Alicycliphilus denitrificans K601: one gene and its partners. The protein of the gene in region 1 interacts with the protein of each later gene in a pairwise test. Links are inferred from orthologs where the notes say so. Each region holds a gene or a part of one and is shown in the gene's direction. Other genes may lie near its edges.

What was found.
Region 2: the proteins of dnaE (region 1) and dnaQ interact in binary tests that used the Escherichia coli proteins (3 or more experiments, as listed by UniProt). The link is inferred for Alicycliphilus denitrificans K601 from one-to-one orthologs.
Region 3: the proteins of dnaE (region 1) and ALIDE2_RS11740 interact in binary tests that used the Escherichia coli proteins (3 or more experiments, as listed by UniProt). The link is inferred for Alicycliphilus denitrificans K601 from one-to-one orthologs.

Annotation. Positions count from the first base shown.
Region 1 is NC_015422.1:3,148,513-3,155,388, reverse strand. The notes cover bases 1,058-5,121. They hold dnaE (DNA polymerase III subunit alpha), read left to right. Parts: upstream 1,058-1,372; coding sequence 1,373-4,921; downstream 4,922-5,121. Other genes in these bases: clpS (ATP-dependent Clp protease adapter ClpS), read left to right, coding at 4,981-5,121; ALIDE2_RS15010 (outer membrane protein assembly factor BamD), read right to left, coding at 1,058-1,244. Also shown: ALIDE2_RS15015 (DNA repair helicase YoaA), read left to right, coding at 1-484; more of ALIDE2_RS15010, read right to left, coding at 447-1,057; more of clpS, read left to right, coding at 5,122-5,343; ATP-dependent Clp protease ATP-binding subunit ClpA, read left to right, coding at 5,403-6,876. UniProt on the Escherichia coli protein: DNA polymerase III is a complex, multichain enzyme responsible for most of the replicative synthesis in bacteria. This DNA polymerase also exhibits 3' to 5' exonuclease activity. The alpha chain is the DNA polymerase catalytic subunit.
Region 2 is NC_015422.1:2,502,224-2,505,772, forward strand. Bases 1-2,993 are described here. They hold dnaQ (DNA polymerase III subunit epsilon), read left to right. Parts: upstream 1-1,129; coding sequence 1,130-1,858; downstream 1,859-2,993. Other genes in these bases: hscA (Fe-S protein assembly chaperone HscA), read left to right, coding at 1-756; fdx (ISC system 2Fe-2S type ferredoxin), read left to right, coding at 792-1,130; ALIDE2_RS11990 (NAD(P)/FAD-dependent oxidoreductase), read left to right, coding at 2,152-2,993. In the rest of the region: more of ALIDE2_RS11990, read left to right, coding at 2,994-3,264; ALIDE2_RS11995 (ElaB/YgaM/YqjD family protein), read left to right, coding at 3,397-3,549. UniProt on the Escherichia coli protein: DNA polymerase III is a complex, multichain enzyme responsible for most of the replicative synthesis in bacteria. The epsilon subunit contain the editing function and is a proofreading 3'-5' exonuclease.
Region 3 is NC_015422.1:2,456,898-2,462,493, reverse strand. The notes cover bases 1,075-3,858. They hold ALIDE2_RS11740 (pyridoxal phosphate-dependent aminotransferase), read left to right. Parts: upstream 1,075-1,782; coding sequence 1,783-2,934; downstream 2,935-3,858. Other genes in these bases: ALIDE2_RS11730 (sensor domain-containing diguanylate cyclase), read right to left, coding at 3,710-3,858; ALIDE2_RS11735 (LysR substrate-binding domain-containing protein), read left to right, coding at 3,003-3,776; ALIDE2_RS11745 (CysB family HTH-type transcriptional regulator), read left to right, coding at 1,075-1,641. Outside these bases: LPS export ABC transporter permease LptG, read left to right, coding at 1-242; ALIDE2_RS11750 (sirohydrochlorin chelatase), read left to right, coding at 276-656; more of ALIDE2_RS11745, read left to right, coding at 700-1,074; more of ALIDE2_RS11730, read right to left, coding at 3,859-5,395; rng (ribonuclease G), read right to left, coding at 5,571-5,596. UniProt on the Escherichia coli protein: Shows aminotransferase activity with methionine and histidine as substrates, and to a lesser extent also with phenylalanine.

The DNA of each region.
Region 1 (6,876 bases):
GGTGCTGGTGCAGGGCCAGGCACCCAAACGGCAGATCATGGAGAGCTTTCGCTCGCAGGCCCATGCAGGCGGCCATCCCGCCGGCCAGGTGCTGGTGGGCTCGGCTACCTTCTGGGAGGGCTTCGACGTGCCCGGCGATGCGCTGCAGCTGCTGGTGATCGACAAGCTGCCCTTTCCTTCGCCGGGCGACCCGCTGGTTCGGGCGCGCAGCGAGCGGCTTGCGCGGGAAGGGCGCAGCGCGTTTCGCGAACTTGCCCTGCCGGCCGCCGCCGTGGCGCTCAAGCAGGGTGCCGGGCGCCTGATACGGCGCGAGAGCGACCGCGGCGTGCTGGTCGTGGCCGACACGCGCCTCGTTGGTAAGGGCTACGGCAAGCGCCTGATGCGGGCCTTGCCCGCGATGCGCCGCCTTGCGTCGCAGGAGGAGTTCGAGGCGGCGCTGGACGCGCTCACCAGAACTTCCACCACGGATTGTCCTTGGCCTTGAAGCCGGTGCTCAGCAGGCTGCTGTTGGGGTAGGAGGCCTGCAGCACGCGTTGCGCGTCGTCGCGCAGCTGCGTCATGCCCAGCGCGTCGTAGGAGCGCACCAGGATGTACAGCGCCTCCTCGGTGGCGGGCACGTCCTTGTAGTCGGTGATGGCGCTTTGCGCGCGGCTGATGGCCGCCACGTAGGCGCCGCGCTGGTAGTAGTAGCGGGCCACGTGCACCTCGTACTGCGCCAGCGAGTTGACGATGTAGGTCATGCGCAGGCGCGCGTCGGGCGTGTAGCGCGACTCGGGAAAGCGCGTGACCAGCTCGCGGAAGGACTCGAAGGAGTCCTTGGCGGCCTTCTGGTCGCGCTCGGAAAGATCCTGGCGCGAGAGCCAGGAAAACAGGCCCAGGTTCTCGTTGAAGTTCACCAGGCCCTTGAGGTACAGCGCGTAGTCGAGGGCGGGGCTCGCCGGGTGCAGCTTCATGAAGCGGTCCAGCGTGGCGATGGCCTGGGCCTTCTCGCCGCCCTTGTACTGGGCGTATGCCTTTTCCAACTGGGCCTGCTGGGCCAGCGGCGTGCCGGCGGCGCGGCCTTCGAGCTTTTCCAGCAGCGGCACGGCCTTGTCGTAGGCACCGCCGTTGAGCTCGTCGCGCGCCTCGGCATAGATCTTGTCGGTGCTCCAGCCGGCGGTCTTGTCCTCGGGGCTGCTGGCGCAGGCTGCCAGCAGGCCGGCAGCCAGCAATGCGGAGATCAGGGACGGGGAAAAACGCGGCATGGCGAAAGTTCTCGGGCAAGAATTGGAAGGCTGCTGGCGGCCGCCCGGCCTGCGGGGCCGGCCCAGGCCGCAACCTGACATTGTATGTAAGCGGGCAGACCCCGATCCCGCATTCCTACAATGCCGGGATGTTTGTCCACCTGCGCCTGCACACCGAATTTTCCGTCGTGGACGGAACCACCCGCATCGACGAGGCCGTCAAGGCCGCTGCCAAGGATGGCCAGCCCGCGCTGGCCGTTACCGACCTGAACAACCTCTTCGGGGCGGTCAAGTTCTACAAGGAGGGGCGGGGCAAGGGAGTCAAGCCCATCGTGGGCGCGGAGGTCTGCCTGGAAGGCGATGCGGGCGCGCCGCCCTCGCGCATGGTGCTGCTGGTGCAGAACCGCCAGGGCTACCTCAACTTGTCCGAATTGCTGACGCGCGCCTGGACGCGCAACGTCGTCAAGAACCTGCCGCTGTGCACCTGGGACTGGCTCGCGGAGCTCAACGAGGGCCTGATCGTGCTGGCCGGCGCGCAGGCGGGGCCGGTGGGGCAGGCCCTCATGAAGGGCGACGACGACGGCGCCGCGGCCGTGGCTTTGCGGCTCGCGGGCATCTTCCCACACCGCTTTTACATCGAGATACAGCGCGCAGGCCGCGCCGACGACGAGGCCCATGTCACCACGGCCGTCCAGCTTGCCGCCCGGCTGCAGCTGCCGGTGGTGGCCACGCATCCCGTGCAGTTCGCCACGGCCGATGGCTACGAGGCGCACGAGGCGCGCGTGTGCATCGCCGAGGGCGAGATCCTGGCCAACCCGCGGCGCGTGCGCCGCTTCACCCGGGAGCAGTATTTCAAGAGCGGCGCGGAGATGCAGGCGCTGTTCGCCGACGTACCCTCGGCCATCGCCAACACGCTGGAGATCGCCAAGCGTTGCAACCTCACGCTGGTGCTGGGCAAGCCGCAGCTGCCGGACTTTCCCACGCCGGGCGGCATGGCGATCGAGGAGTACTTCCGGGTCGCCTCCTACGACGGGCTCAAGGAGCGGCTGCTGCACCTGTTCCCCGACGAGGCCGAGCGCGAAAGACAGCGCCTGCGCTACGAGGAACGGCTGGAGTTCGAGCTCGGCACCATTCTCAAGATGGGCTTCCCGGGCTACTTCCTCATCGTGGGCGACTTTATCCAGTGGGCCAAGAACAACGGCTGCCCCGTGGGGCCGGGCCGGGGCTCGGGTGCGGGCTCGCTCGTGGCCTACGCGCTCAAGATCACCGACCTGGACCCGCTGCAGTACAACCTGCTGTTCGAGCGCTTCCTGAACCCCGAGCGGGTGTCCATGCCCGACTTCGACATCGACTTCTGCCAGGCCAACCGCGACCGCGTGATCGATTACGTGAAGGAGAAGTACGGCAAGGACGCCGTGAGCCAGATCGCCACCTTCGGCACCATGGCCGCCAAGGCCGCCATCCGCGACGTGGGCCGCGTGATGGACATGAGCTACACCTTCTGCGACGGCATCTCGAAGCTCGTGCCCGGCAAGCCCGGCCAGACTTACACCCTGGCCTACCCGCCCGAACCTAAGAAGGAGGGCGACAAGAACAACTACGCCCTGGAGCTGGAGCCCATGCTCTACGAGCGCGTGCGCAAGGAGGAGGACGTGCGCACCATCATCGAGATGGCGCAGCAGCTCGAAGGCATGACGCGTAACATCGGCATGCACGCGGGTGGGGTGCTGATCGCGCCGGGCAAGCTCACCGACTTCTGCCCGCTGTACCAGCAGCCCGGCAGTGAGTCGGCCGTGAGCCAGTACGACAAGGACGACGTGGAGGCCATTGGCCTCGTCAAGTTCGACTTCCTGGGCCTGGCCACGCTCACCATCCTGGAGATCGCGCGCGACTTCATCCGCGCGCGGCACAAAGGGCAGGAGAACTTCGCGTTCGAGAACGTGCCGCTCGACGACGCACCTACCTACCGCCTCTTTGCCGACGGCATGACCGAGGCCGTGTTCCAGTTCGAATCGCGCGGCATGCAGGGCATGCTCAAGGAAGCGCGTCCGAGCCGCCTGGAAGACCTGATCGCCCTGAACGCGCTCTATCGCCCGGGGCCAATGGACCTGATCCCCACCTTCGTGAACCGTAAGCACGGCAAGGAGCCGGTGGAGTACCCGCATCCGCTGGTGGAGCCTGTGCTGGCCGAGACCTACGGCATCATGGTCTACCAGGAGCAGGTGATGCAGACGGCGCAGGTGCTGGGCGGCTACTCGCTCGGCGGCGCCGACATGCTGCGCCGCGCGATGGGCAAGAAAAAGCCCGAGGAGATGGCCGAGCACCGCCTCATCTTCCGCAAGGGCGCGGCCGAGAAGGGCATCAGCCAGGACAAGGCCGACGAGGTCTTCGACCTGATGGAGAAGTTCGCGGGCTACGGCTTCAACAAGTCGCACGCCGCCGCCTACTCGCTGCTGGCCTACCACACGGGCTGGCTCAAGGTGCACTACACGGCCGAGTTCTACTGCGCGAACATGACCGTGGAAATGGACGACACCGACAAGCTCAAGGTGCTGTACGAGGATGCGGTCAAGCACTTCGGCATCACCTTCGAGCCGCCGGACATCAACCGCGGCAACTACCGCTTCGAGCCGGTGACGGACAAGGTCATCCGCTACGGCCTGGGTGCCGTCAAGGGCACGGGCCAGCAGGCCATCGAGGCCATCGTCGCCGCGCGCGAAGGGCAGGGCGTGGGCCCGCAGGGCGGCACGCGCGGGCCGTTCAAGAGCCTGTTCGACTTCTGCGTGCGCGTGGACCGCTCGCGCATCAACAAGCGCACGGTGGAGGCGCTCATCAAGGCCGGCGCGTTCGACGCGCTGCACCTGAACCGCGCGGCGCTCGTGGCCTCCATCGACCGGGCGTTCGATTTCGCCAACGCCCAGCTCGCCAATGCCAACCAGGGCGGCCTGTTCGACATGATGGGCGACGATGCCATAGGCTCGAGCACCCAGGAGCCGGACCTCGTGGAGGCCACGCCCTGGGGCATCAAGGAGCGCCTGATGCAGGAGAAGACGGCGGTGGGCTTCTACCTGTCGGGCCATTTGTTCGACGAGGTGCAGCAGGAGGTGCGCCGCTTCGTGCGCACGCCCATGGCCGAGCTGGCCGACAGCCGCGAGACCCAGGTGCTCGCCGGCATCGTGGGCGACTGCCGCGTGATCACCGGGCAGCGCGGCAAGCTGGCGCTGTTCAAGCTCGACGACAAGTCGGGCGTGATCGAGGCCTCGGCCGACGAAGGGGTGATCGCAGCGAGCGCCGGCGCGCTCAAGGACGACGAGCTCGTGGTCGTGAGCGGGCGGCTGCAGTTCGACCACTTCAGTGGCGGGCTGCGCGTGAAGGTGCAGCAGGTCTGGGACCTGGCCGGTGCGCGGGCGCGCTTTGGCCGCTACCTGCTGGTCGGGCCCCGGGACGGCGCCAGGCCCGATGTGGCCTCGATCGTGCGGGAATTTCCCCCGCGCCGGGAGGAAACGGAGCATGGCGAGGTGCTGGCCCATGGCCTGCGCGTGCGCATGGGCGTGCGCTGCCAGGCCGATGCGGGGGCGGCCGTCGCAGAACTGCAGCTCGGCGAGGCCAGCCGCTTCTTCCCGAGCGATTCCGCCCTGGCCGCCTGGGGCGCGCAGGCGGGCAGCGACAACGTGAGCGTGGTGTACGAAAACGCTTGAAAAAGCCGGCTGCGGCACCAGTTTCAGGCATCTGCCGCAGCCGAGCCCGGCGGACTAGAATGAAATACATGGCAACCAGACCCCCTACGCCCGCGCCGACGCCACGCCTTCCCTTGAGAGACGAGGGCGGTTCGGCCGTGCTCGAGCGGCGGACCCAGAAAACCAAGCCGCCCCAGATGTACCAGGTGGTGATGCTCAACGACGACTACACGCCCATGGAGTTCGTGGTCGTCGTGCTGCAGGAGTTCTTCAACAAGGACCGCGAGGCGGCCACGCAGATCATGCTCAAGATCCACCTGGACGGAAAAGGCGTCTGCGGCGTCTATACGCGCGACGTGGCGGCCACCAAGGTCGAGCAGGTCCTCGACGCGGCGCACCGGGCCGGACACCCGCTGCAATGCGTGAGTGAGCCTGTTGAATAAATGGACTTTGTCCCCGATCTACAGTCATCTTTCACACGCAAGCACATAGGAGTTCTCACATGATTGCCCAGGAACTGGAAGTCAGCTTGCACATGGCCTTCGTCGAGGCCCGTCAGCAGCGCCACGAGTTCATCACCGTGGAACACCTGCTGCTTGCACTGCTCGATAACCCCAGCGCAGCCGAGGTGCTGCGCGCCTGCGCGGCCAACATCGACGACCTGCGCGCATCGCTGACCAATTTCATCAAGGACAACACGCCCCAGGTGGCGGGCACGGACGAGGTGGACACCCAGCCCACGCTCGGGTTCCAGCGCGTGATCCAGCGCGCCATCATGCACGTGCAGTCCACCGGCAACGGCAAGAAGGAGGTGACGGGTGCCAACGTGCTCGTGGCCATCTTCGGCGAGAAGGACTCGCACGCCGTCTACTACCTGCACCAGCAGGGCGTGACGCGCCTGGACGTGGTCAACTACATCGCCCACGGCATCAAGAAGGGCGAGCCGCCCGAGCCCGCCAAGCCCGAGGGCCAGGCCGAGGCCGAGGACGGCGGCCAGGGCGAGCGCAGCGAGAAGGCCTCGCCGCTGGAGCAGTACACCCAGAACCTCAACCAGGCGGCCCGGGACGGCAAGATCGACCCGCTGATCGGCCGCAACTACGAGGTCGAGCGCACCATCCAGATCCTGTGCCGCCGCCGCAAGAACAACCCGCTGCTGGTCGGCGAGGCCGGCGTGGGCAAGACGGCCATCGCCGAGGGCCTGGCCTGGCGCATCACGCAGAACGACGTGCCCGAGATACTGGCCGAGGCCACGGTGTACTCGCTCGACATGGGCGCGCTGCTGGCGGGCACCAAGTACCGCGGCGATTTCGAGCAGCGCCTCAAGGGCGTGCTCAAGAGCCTCAAGGACAAGCCCAACGCCATCCTGTTCATCGACGAGATCCACACGCTGATCGGCGCGGGTGCGGCCTCGGGCGGCACGCTGGACGCCTCCAACCTGCTCAAGCCCGCCCTCAGCTCGGGTGCGCTCAAGTGCATCGGCGCGACCACCTTCACCGAGTACCGCGGCATCTTCGAGAAGGACGCGGCCCTGTCGCGGCGCTTCCAGAAGGTGGACGTGGTCGAGCCCACGGTGGCCGAGACGGTGGACATCCTGAAGGGCCTCAAGAGCCGCTTCGAGGAGCACCACAGCGTCAAGTACGCCGCCGCCGCGCTGCAGGCAGCGGCCGAGCTGAGCGCCAAGTACATCAACGACCGGCATCTGCCCGACAAGGCCATCGACGTGATCGACGAGGCCGGCGCGGCGCAGCGCATCCTCACGCCCTCCAAGCGCAAGAAGACCATCGGCAAGACCGAGATCGAGGAGATCGTGGCGAAGATCGCGCGCATTCCGCCCGCGAACGTCTCCAACGACGACCGCGGCAAGCTGCAGACGCTGGAGCGTGACCTCAAGAGCGTGGTGTTCGGCCAGGACAAGGCGCTGGAGGTGCTGGCCTCGGCCGTCAAGATGGCGCGCTCGGGCCTGGGCAAGGGCGACA
Region 2 (3,549 bases), 650 kb from region 1 along the record:
GCCATAGGCGCGGCCATCCAGGCCAACCAGCTCGCCGGCAACGACGCCGCGGGCGACCTGCTGCTGCTCGACGTGATCCCCCTGTCCCTGGGGCTGGAGACCATGGGCGGCCTGGTCGAGCGCATCGTGAACCGCAACGAGACCATCCCCACGGCCAAGGCGCAGGACTTCACCACCTACAAGGACGGCCAGACCGCGCTCGCGCTCCACGTGGTGCAGGGCGAGCGCGACCTGGTGCAGGACTGCCGCAGCCTCGCGCGCTTCGAGCTGCGCGGCATCCCGCCCATGGCTGCCGGCGCGGCGCGCATACGCGTGACCTTCACCGTCGATGCCGACGGCCTGCTCAGCGTGAGCGCGCGCGAGCAGACCAGCGGCGTGGAGGCGCGCATCGACGTCAAGCCCTCGTACGGCCTCTCCGACGAGCAGATCGCCCGCATGCTGCAGGACGGCTTCGCCACGGCGCAGCAGGACATGCGGGCGCGCGCCCTGGTCGAGGCGCGCGTCGATGCCGACCGCCTGCTGGTTGCCACGCAAAGCGCCCTGGACGCCGACGGCGACATGCTCGCGCCCGACGAGCGCGAGGCCATCGATGCCTTGATGCAGGCGCTGCGCACGGCGCTGGAGGCGGGCCGGGATGCGGCCGCCATCGAGGCCGCGACGAGCGCCCTGGCCAAGGGCACCGAGGCCTTCGCGGCCCGGCGCATGAACCGCGGCATCCGCGAGGCGCTGGCCGGCAGGAACGTGGACACGCTTTGACGCACCCCATCATCGACACCGGAACCTAGGCTGCCATGCCCGTCATCAGAATCCTGCCCCACCACGAATACTGCCCCGAGGGGGCCGAGATCACCGCGCCCGCCGGCACCTCGATCTGCGAGGCGCTGCTGGACAACAACATCAAGATCGAGCATGCCTGCGACATGAGCTGCGCCTGCACCACCTGCCACGTCATCGTGCGCCAGGGCTACGAGTCGCTCAACGATGCCGAGGAGGAGGAGGAAGACCTGCTCGACCGCGCCTGGGGCCTGGAGCCGCAGTCGCGCCTGTCGTGCCAGGCCATCCTCGCGCAGAGCGACGTGACGGTGGAGATTCCCAAGTACTCCATCAACCACGCCAAGGAGAACCACTGATGCCGCGGCAGATCGTCCTGGACACGGAAACCACCGGCCTGTCCGCCGAGAACGGCGACCGCATCATCGAACTGGGCTGCGTGGAGCTGCTGAGCCGCAAGCTCACGGGCAACAACCTGCACCTGTACCTGAACCCCGAGCGCGACAGCCACGAGGATGCGCTGAAGGTGCACGGCATCAGCAACGAGTTCCTGCGCGACAAGCCCAAGTTCGCCGAGGTGGTGCACGACATCCTGGAATACCTGCGGGGCGCCGAGCTCATCATCCACAACGCGAGCTTCGACGTCGGCTTCCTGGACAAGGAACTGGAGCTCGCAGGCCTGCCGCCGCTGGCCGCGCACGTGGACGGCGTCATCGACACCCTGGCCATGGCCAAGGAGATGTTCCCGGGCAAGCGCAATTCGCTGGACGCGCTGTGCGACCGCCTGGAGGTGGACAACTCGGGCCGCACGCTGCACGGCGCATTGCTCGACGCCGAACTGCTGGCCGACGTCTACATCAACATGACCCGCGGCCAGGATGCGCTGCTGATCATGGACGAGACGGCCAATGGCGAGGGCGGCGTGAAGGTGGCGGCCGTCGACCTGAGCCGCCTGGTGCTGCCGGTGCTGCTCGCCAGCGACCAGGAACTGGCCGAGCACGAGGACCTGCTCGCGCAGATCGACAAGTCGAGCGCAGGCAAAACAATTTGGCGTACTCGCGCCGAGGCGCAAAAAGCTATGCCATAATTGTTGGCTGTCGCCACAGCGGCAACGGGTGATTAGCTCAGCGGTAGAGCACTGCCTTCACACGGCAGGGGTCACATGTTCGATCCATGTATCACCCACCAGTTTTCAAGCTCCGGCCCATCGGGCCGAAGCCTTGGGCGATTAGCTCAGCGGTAGAGCACTGCCTTCACACGGCAGGGGTCACATGTTCGATCCATGTATCGCCCACCACATCAAACCCCTTGCAAAGCATGCCTTCAAGGGGTTTTCTTTTTCGATCGCCAGCCCGTATAAAGCCTCGAAGGAGATAAGCAATGAGCGATAGGGTGGATTGCGTCGTCGTCGGCGCGGGAGTGGTGGGACTGGCCGTGGCGCGTGCGCTGGCCCTGGCCGGGCGTGAGGTGATGGTGCTGGAGGCGGCCAACGCCATCGGCACGGAAACCAGCTCGCGCAACAGCGAGGTGATACACGCCGGCATCTACTACCCCCAGGGCTCGCTCAAGGCGCGGCTGTGCGTGCAGGGCAAGGCCATGCTGTACGACTACTGCGCGCAGCGCGGCCTGCCGCATCGCCGCTGCGGCAAGCTCATCGTGGCCACCTCGCCCCAGCAGCAGGCGCAGCTCGATGGCATCAGGCAGCGCGCGGCCGCCAATGGCGTGGATGACCTGCAGTGGCTCACGCGCGACGAGGCCAGGGCGCTGGAGCCCGAGCTCGAATGCGTGGCCGCGCTGCTGTCGCCCAGCACGGGTATCGTTGACAGCCACGCGCTCATGCTGGCGCTGCTCGGCGACTTGGAGAACGCCGGCGGTCTTCTGGCATTGAACTCGCCTCTCGAGCGCGCCCAGTGTTCGCCAGATGCTATTCATCTAGAAGCAAGGGACGGCACCCGCATCAGTGCGCGCACGGTGGTGAACGCGGCCGGCCTGCATGCGCCGGACCTGGCGCGCCGCTTCGCGGGGCTCGATCCCGCCCACGTGCCGCGGGCGGCGTATGCCAAGGGCAACTACTTCACGCTGTCGGGCCGCGCGCCGTTCAGTCGACTGATCTACCCGGTGCCCGAGGCCGCCGGGCTGGGCGTGCACCTGACGCTGGACCTGGGCGGTCAGGCCAAGTTCGGGCCCGACGTGCAGTGGGTGGACGGCCCGGACGACCTGGTGGTGGACGCCGGCCGCGCACAGGGCTTCTATGCCGAGGTGCGCAAGTACTGGCCGGGCCTGCGCGATGGGGCGCTGGCTGCGGGCTATGCGGGCATCCGCCCGAAGATCCACGAGCCGCAGGAGCCCGCAGCCGATTTCGTGATCCAGGGGCCGCGCCAGCATGGCGTGGCCGGGCTGGTCAACCTGTTCGGCATCGAGTCGCCGGGGCTGACCAGCGCGCTGGCCATCGGCGCATATGTGTCGGACATGTTCTCTGATCGAAGCGCTTGATTCCTGTCGAAAAGCACGCCCTGGCGATGTGCCATTCTTGAAACGGGCTGGCTGGGCTAAGATGAAGCATCCGCCTACATGTTTGCCATGGATGGCGTCTTGCCGTTGTTTCCTGCTATGAAAGGCTTGTCTATGACCTCCGTATCCGAAACCATCTCCACGACCCAGGGCGAGCTCGAGAAGCTGGTCGGCGACCTGCGCGGCCTGCTGGCCAACAGGGATCTGGACGGGATTCCTGAGATCAAGCAGCTGCGCCAGCGCCTCGACGATGGCGTCCAGACCGTG
Region 3 (5,596 bases), 690 kb from region 1 along the record:
CCTGCCTGGTGATGGTGGTGCTCTCCCTGCCCTTCGCGTACCTGCACTTCCGCTCGGGCGGCATCGCGGGCTACGTGTTCGGTGGCGTCATGGCGGGCATCAGCTTCTTCCTGCTTAACAACGTATTCGGCTTTGCCGGCAACCTGCAGAACTGGTCGCCATGGCTCACGGCGGCGGCGCCGGGGCTGATCTATTCGCTGCTGTCGCTCGCGGCCTTCGGCTGGCTGGTGCTCAGGCGCTAGCCAGGCTTCAAGTATTTTCACCCTCCAACGCTTATGCAGCAAGCACGAGCAGCTATCATCCTGCTAGCACACGGATCGCGCGACCCGCTGTGGCGCCAGCCCATCGAGGCCGTGGCCGCGCACATCCGGGCCAGCCAGCCGCTGCTGGCCGTACGCTGCGCCTACATGGAGCTGTGCGAGCCGGGCCTGCCCGCCGCGCTGGCCGAGCTGGCCGCGCAGGGCGCGGCGCGCATCAGCATAGTGCCCCTGTTCCTGGGCGCCGGCCGCCACGTGCGCGACGACCTGCCGCGCCAGGTGCAGGCGCTGGCCCAGGCGCATCCGCACATCGACCTGCGCCTGCAGCCCCCCATCGGCGAGGACGATCGCGTGATGGCCCTGATGGCGGAAATCGCCGCAAGCACCGCCATTTATTAGACGAATGCAGCATAATGACGCGACTTCTTAGCCGCGTTTCAGTATGAACCTGCACCAGTTCCGCTTCGTCCAGGAGGCCGCCCGCCGCAACCTCAACCTGACCGAGGCCGCCAAGGCGCTGCACACCTCGCAGCCGGGGGTCTCCAAGGCCATCATCGAGCTGGAGGACGAGCTGGGCGTGGACATCTTCGCGCGCCACGGCAAGCGCCTCAAGCGCGTGACCGAGCCCGGCCAGCACGTGCTCAGGAGCATCGAGCTCATCATGCGCGAAGTGGGCAACCTCAAGCGCATCGGCGAGCAGTACAGCGCGCAGGACAGCGGCACGCTGGCCATCGCCACCACCCACACCCAGGCGCGCTACGTGCTGCCCGTGCCCGTGGCTAAGCTGCGCGAGGCCTACCCGAAGGTCAACATCAGCCTGCACCAGGCCACGCCGCACGAGGTGGCGCGCATGGTGATTGACGAAGTGGCCGAGATCGGCATGGCCACGGAGTCGCTGGCCGACTACCCCGACCTCGTCACCCTGCCCTGCTACGAATGGCAGCACGTGCTGGTGCTGCCGCCCAGCCACCCGCTGGCGCAGAAGGAACGCGTGGGCCTGGACGACATCGCGCACGAGGCGCTCATCACCTACCACCCCTCGTTCACCGGCCGCGGCAAGATTGACCAGGCCTTCGCCACGCGCAAGCTGCAGCCGCGCATCGTGCTGGAGGCCATCGACTCCGACGTGATCAAGACCTACGTGCGCCTGGGCCTGGGCATAGGCATCGTGGCCGAGATGGCCGTGCGCGACGACCCGCTGGGCGATCTCGTCGTGCGCCCCATGGGCCACCTGTTCGGCCAGAGCGTGGCGCGCGTGGCGTTCAAGCGCGGAGCCTACCTGCGCAACTTCGTCTACAAATTCGCCGAACTGCTGAGCGACCGTCTGAGCCGCGACCTGATCGCCCGTGCCATGACCGGGCACGTGCACGACTATGAGCTGTGACTCCCCCCTGAGCTGCTTCGCGTCTTCCCCCAGGGGGACGACGCCCGTGGCCGGGCGAACCCCGCTCCACGGCGTCCGCGCGCATGGCCTGCTCCGCGGCCTTCGGATTGTTGAGCGTCGCTCACGCTTCACTCGCACCCTATGACCACTCCCACCTTCCCCAGCCGCCTGCCCAACGTGGGCACCACCATCTTCACCGTCATGTCGGCCCTGGCCGCCGAGCACAAGGCCGTCAACCTGGGACAGGGCTTCCCCGACTTCGCCTGCGACCCGGCCCTGGTGGACGCCGTCACCCGCGCCATGCAGACCGGCCACAACCAGTACCCGCCCATGGTCGGCGTGCCGGCGCTGCGCGAAGCCGTTGCTTCGAAAATAGAAACGCTTCACGCGCGCCGGTATTGCCCGAACAGCGAAATCACCATCACCGCCGGCGCCACCCAGGCGATCCTCACCGCCATCCTGGCCTGCGTGCAGCCGGGCGACGAGGTCATCGTGCTGGAGCCCTGCTACGACAGCTACGTGCCCAACATCGAGCTCGCGGGCGGCGTGGTCGTGCGCGTGCCGCTCACGCCCGGGAGCTTCCGCCCCGACTTCGCCAGGATTTCCGCCGCCATCACGCCGCGCACGCGCCTCATCATCGCCAATACGCCGCACAACCCCAGCGCCACCGTCTGGACGGCCGAGGACATGCGCGCCCTGGAAGAGCTGCTCGCCCCCACCGGCATCCTGCTCATCAGCGACGAGGTGTACGAGCACATGGTCTTCGACGGCGCCGAGCACCAGAGCGCCGCGCGCTTTCCCGGCCTGGCCGATCGCGCGTTCATCGTCTCCAGCTTCGGCAAGACCTTCCACGTCACCGGCTGGAAGATAGGTACCGTGGCCGCGCCCGCGCCTCTCACGGCCGAGTTCCGCAAGGTGCACCAGTTCAACGTGTTCACCGTCAACACGCCCATGCAGTACGGGCTGGCCGACTACCTGGGCAACCCCGCGCCCTACCTGCAGCTGCCCGCCTTCTACCAGGCCAAGCGCGACCTGTTCCGCCAGGGGCTCGAAGGCTCGCGCCTGAGGCTTTTGCCCAGCACGGGCAGCTACTTCCAGTGCGTTGACATCTCGGCCGTGAGCGACCTCGGCGAAGCCGACTTCTGCCAGTGGCTCACGCGCGAGATCGGCGTGGCGGCCATCCCGCTGTCGGCCTTCTACGGCGACGGCTTCGACCAGCGCGTGGTGCGCTTTTGCTTCGCCAAGAAGGACGAGACGCTGCGCGAGGCGCTTACGCGGCTGCGCCGCCTGTAGGCCGTGCCGGTCCGCGAAGAGGCAGGTTGCACCTGATTCGATAGCTGCAAGCGCCCTTCAGACAAGTGATGGAGGCCGATTTCATACATGAGAACGCCGTCTCGGCCGCCCAGGCCGCCGCGAAGGGCTACCACGGCGTACTGCGCATCGGGTACACGGCGGCGGCGGCGTATGAGGCGGTCCCCCGGGTGATCGCCGCCTACCGGCAGCGCTACCCCCTCGTGGAACTGGAGCTTCTGGAAATGGTCTCCACGGAGCAGATCGTGGCGCTGCGCCAGCAAAGGCTCGACCTGGGCGTGCTCAGGCCCGTGCCCATCAAGGCACCTCTGCGCTCGCACTGCCTCCTGCGCGAATCCCTGGTGGTGGCCGTGCCGCAATCGCACCCGCTGGCGCTGTGCGACCGCATTGCGCTGTCCGATTGCGACGGCGTGCCCTTCATCGGCTTCGATTTGCGCAATGCGCCCTACTTCAACTCCATGGTGGAGGAGATCCTGCACCACGCGCACGTCGCCCCGCGGTTCGTGCAGCGCGCCACGCAGACGCATGCCGTGGTGGCCATGGTGGCGGCCGGCCTGGGCCTGGCCCTGGTGCCCGAGACATGCACGCGCATCCGCATGGAAAACCTGGCGTTCAAGCCTTTGCGCGAGCCCCCTGCGGTGGGGCCCGAGGTGCACCTGTGCTGGAACCGGGAATCGGACTCCCCCGCTGATCAGCCATTTCGTGGAAACCGCCAGGCACGCGCTGCAGGCGCCTGGCCCGGACGCACACCGCTGAGTCAGGCTGCCACGCACTGCGCGGCAGCGGCGCGCACGCAGTTGCGCCCCGCGCGCTTGGCGCGGTAGAGCGCCTCATCGGCCAGCGATATCAGCTGCGCCGGCGAGCGGCTGCCGTCCGGCACCAGTGCCGACAGGCCGATGCTGACGGAGACGTGGACGGCATCCACGCCATCGACGGAGACGGGGTGGTTCTCGACGTCCTGCCGGATCAGCTCGGCGATGTGGAGCGCGCCCTCCAGATCCATGCTGGTGATGACGGCGAACTCCTCGCCGCCGAAACGCGCCGCGGTGTCGCTGCCGCGCAGCAGGCGCTGCTTCAGTATCTGGGCCACCTGGCGCAGGCAGTCGTCGCCCGCGAGATGGCCGTAGGTGTCGTTGAACTGCTTGAAATGGTCGACGTCGATCATGAGCAGCGCCAGCGGATGGCGGAGGCGGCGCGCGCGCTGCCACTCCTTGGCGAGGATGTCGTCGAAATGGCGGCGGTTGGCCAGGCCCGTCAGGCTGTCCGTGGTGGACAGCTCCTCCAAGCGCTGGTTCGCGAGCGTGAGAGCCTCAGTGCGCTCCGCCACGCGTTTGTCCAGGGTGGCCGTGAGCTCGCGGGCCGTCTTCAGGGCCGTCGCGAGCTGGCTGGCCAGCGTGCCGCCCATGACCACGATGGTGCTGGGTATCACATAGGTGACGAAGTAGGTGCCCTCGAAAGCCGAGCGGCCGGTGAGCCGGAACCAATCGATGAAGCTGACCGCCACCACCGAGAAGAACGACAGCGCCATCCACAGGTCGGCCTTGCGGTGGGAGCGCCATGCCCAGCGGATGGCGGCCACGGCCAGCAGCGGCCCGAACAGCACGAAAGGCACGTACAACAGTGCGACGACGGTGCGGTTGCTGCCGCTGAGCCACACGACCGCGGGCCCCAGCAGCATGAACGCGATAAGCCCGCGCCGCGCCCAGGGCCAGTCGCGGCGGAAGAAGGACAGCACCGTGAGCATCAAGAGAGGCACCATAGCCTGGTTGACGCTGAACACGAACCAGCTGAAGAACTGCGGCGGCACGGGCGGCGCGGTGAGCGTGTAGTTGAGGTTGCTCAGCGCGATGGCCAGGGCCGTGGCGCCGAACCATCCATAAAGGCACTCCCCGCGCAGCGCCAGCGACACGCACAGCGCGATGCCTCCCATGCAGAACGCCGCCCAGGCCAGGCCATTGGCCACGGTCACCTGCTCGAACCGGCGCCACCCGTACGGGCCGTCGCCAAACAGGCGCGCCGGCCCTATGCTGACGCTCGACAGGCCGTTCATCTGGCGACTGGTGGCGAAGATCTCGAACTCCAGCGTGTTGGCCCCGGCCCGCCATTGACTGGCGGGCAGCACGAACAGGTAGGGGCGGTGCAGGCAGCGCAGCTGCTCCAGCGCGCCGAGGTCGCAGGCGCCGACACGTTCGCCGTTGAGCATGAGCCGGCCCGCCAGGCTCATCTTGGGTACGTAGACGCCCAGCGGCTCGTCCTCCGCGGCCGCGACGGCCGCCGCCGGCAGCTCGAAGTCCAGGCGGTAGCGCACGCGGCTGCCCTCGGGGGCGAAGTCGGCGGGGCCGAGCACGTGCGGAAGGGTGACCTCCTGCGTGCCCGCCAGCGAAGTGAGCACCGCCGCGCGGAGCACCTGGGGCTGCGCCGCCAGGGCGCCGGCGCACGGCATGCCCCAGAGCCAGCACAGCAGGACCGGCCACCATCCGCGCCGGACAAGGGAAAGGCAGAAGAACCGTTGCATGCGTGGGAAGGCGCCAAGTACCCCGCAGTTCCGGGGGGTTCGCCGGTATCGGCAGGTAAAACGGCGGATTATCCTACGCGCCGCCCCTGCGGCCCTCCCGGAATTAAAGGAGCACGATGTCGTACTCCT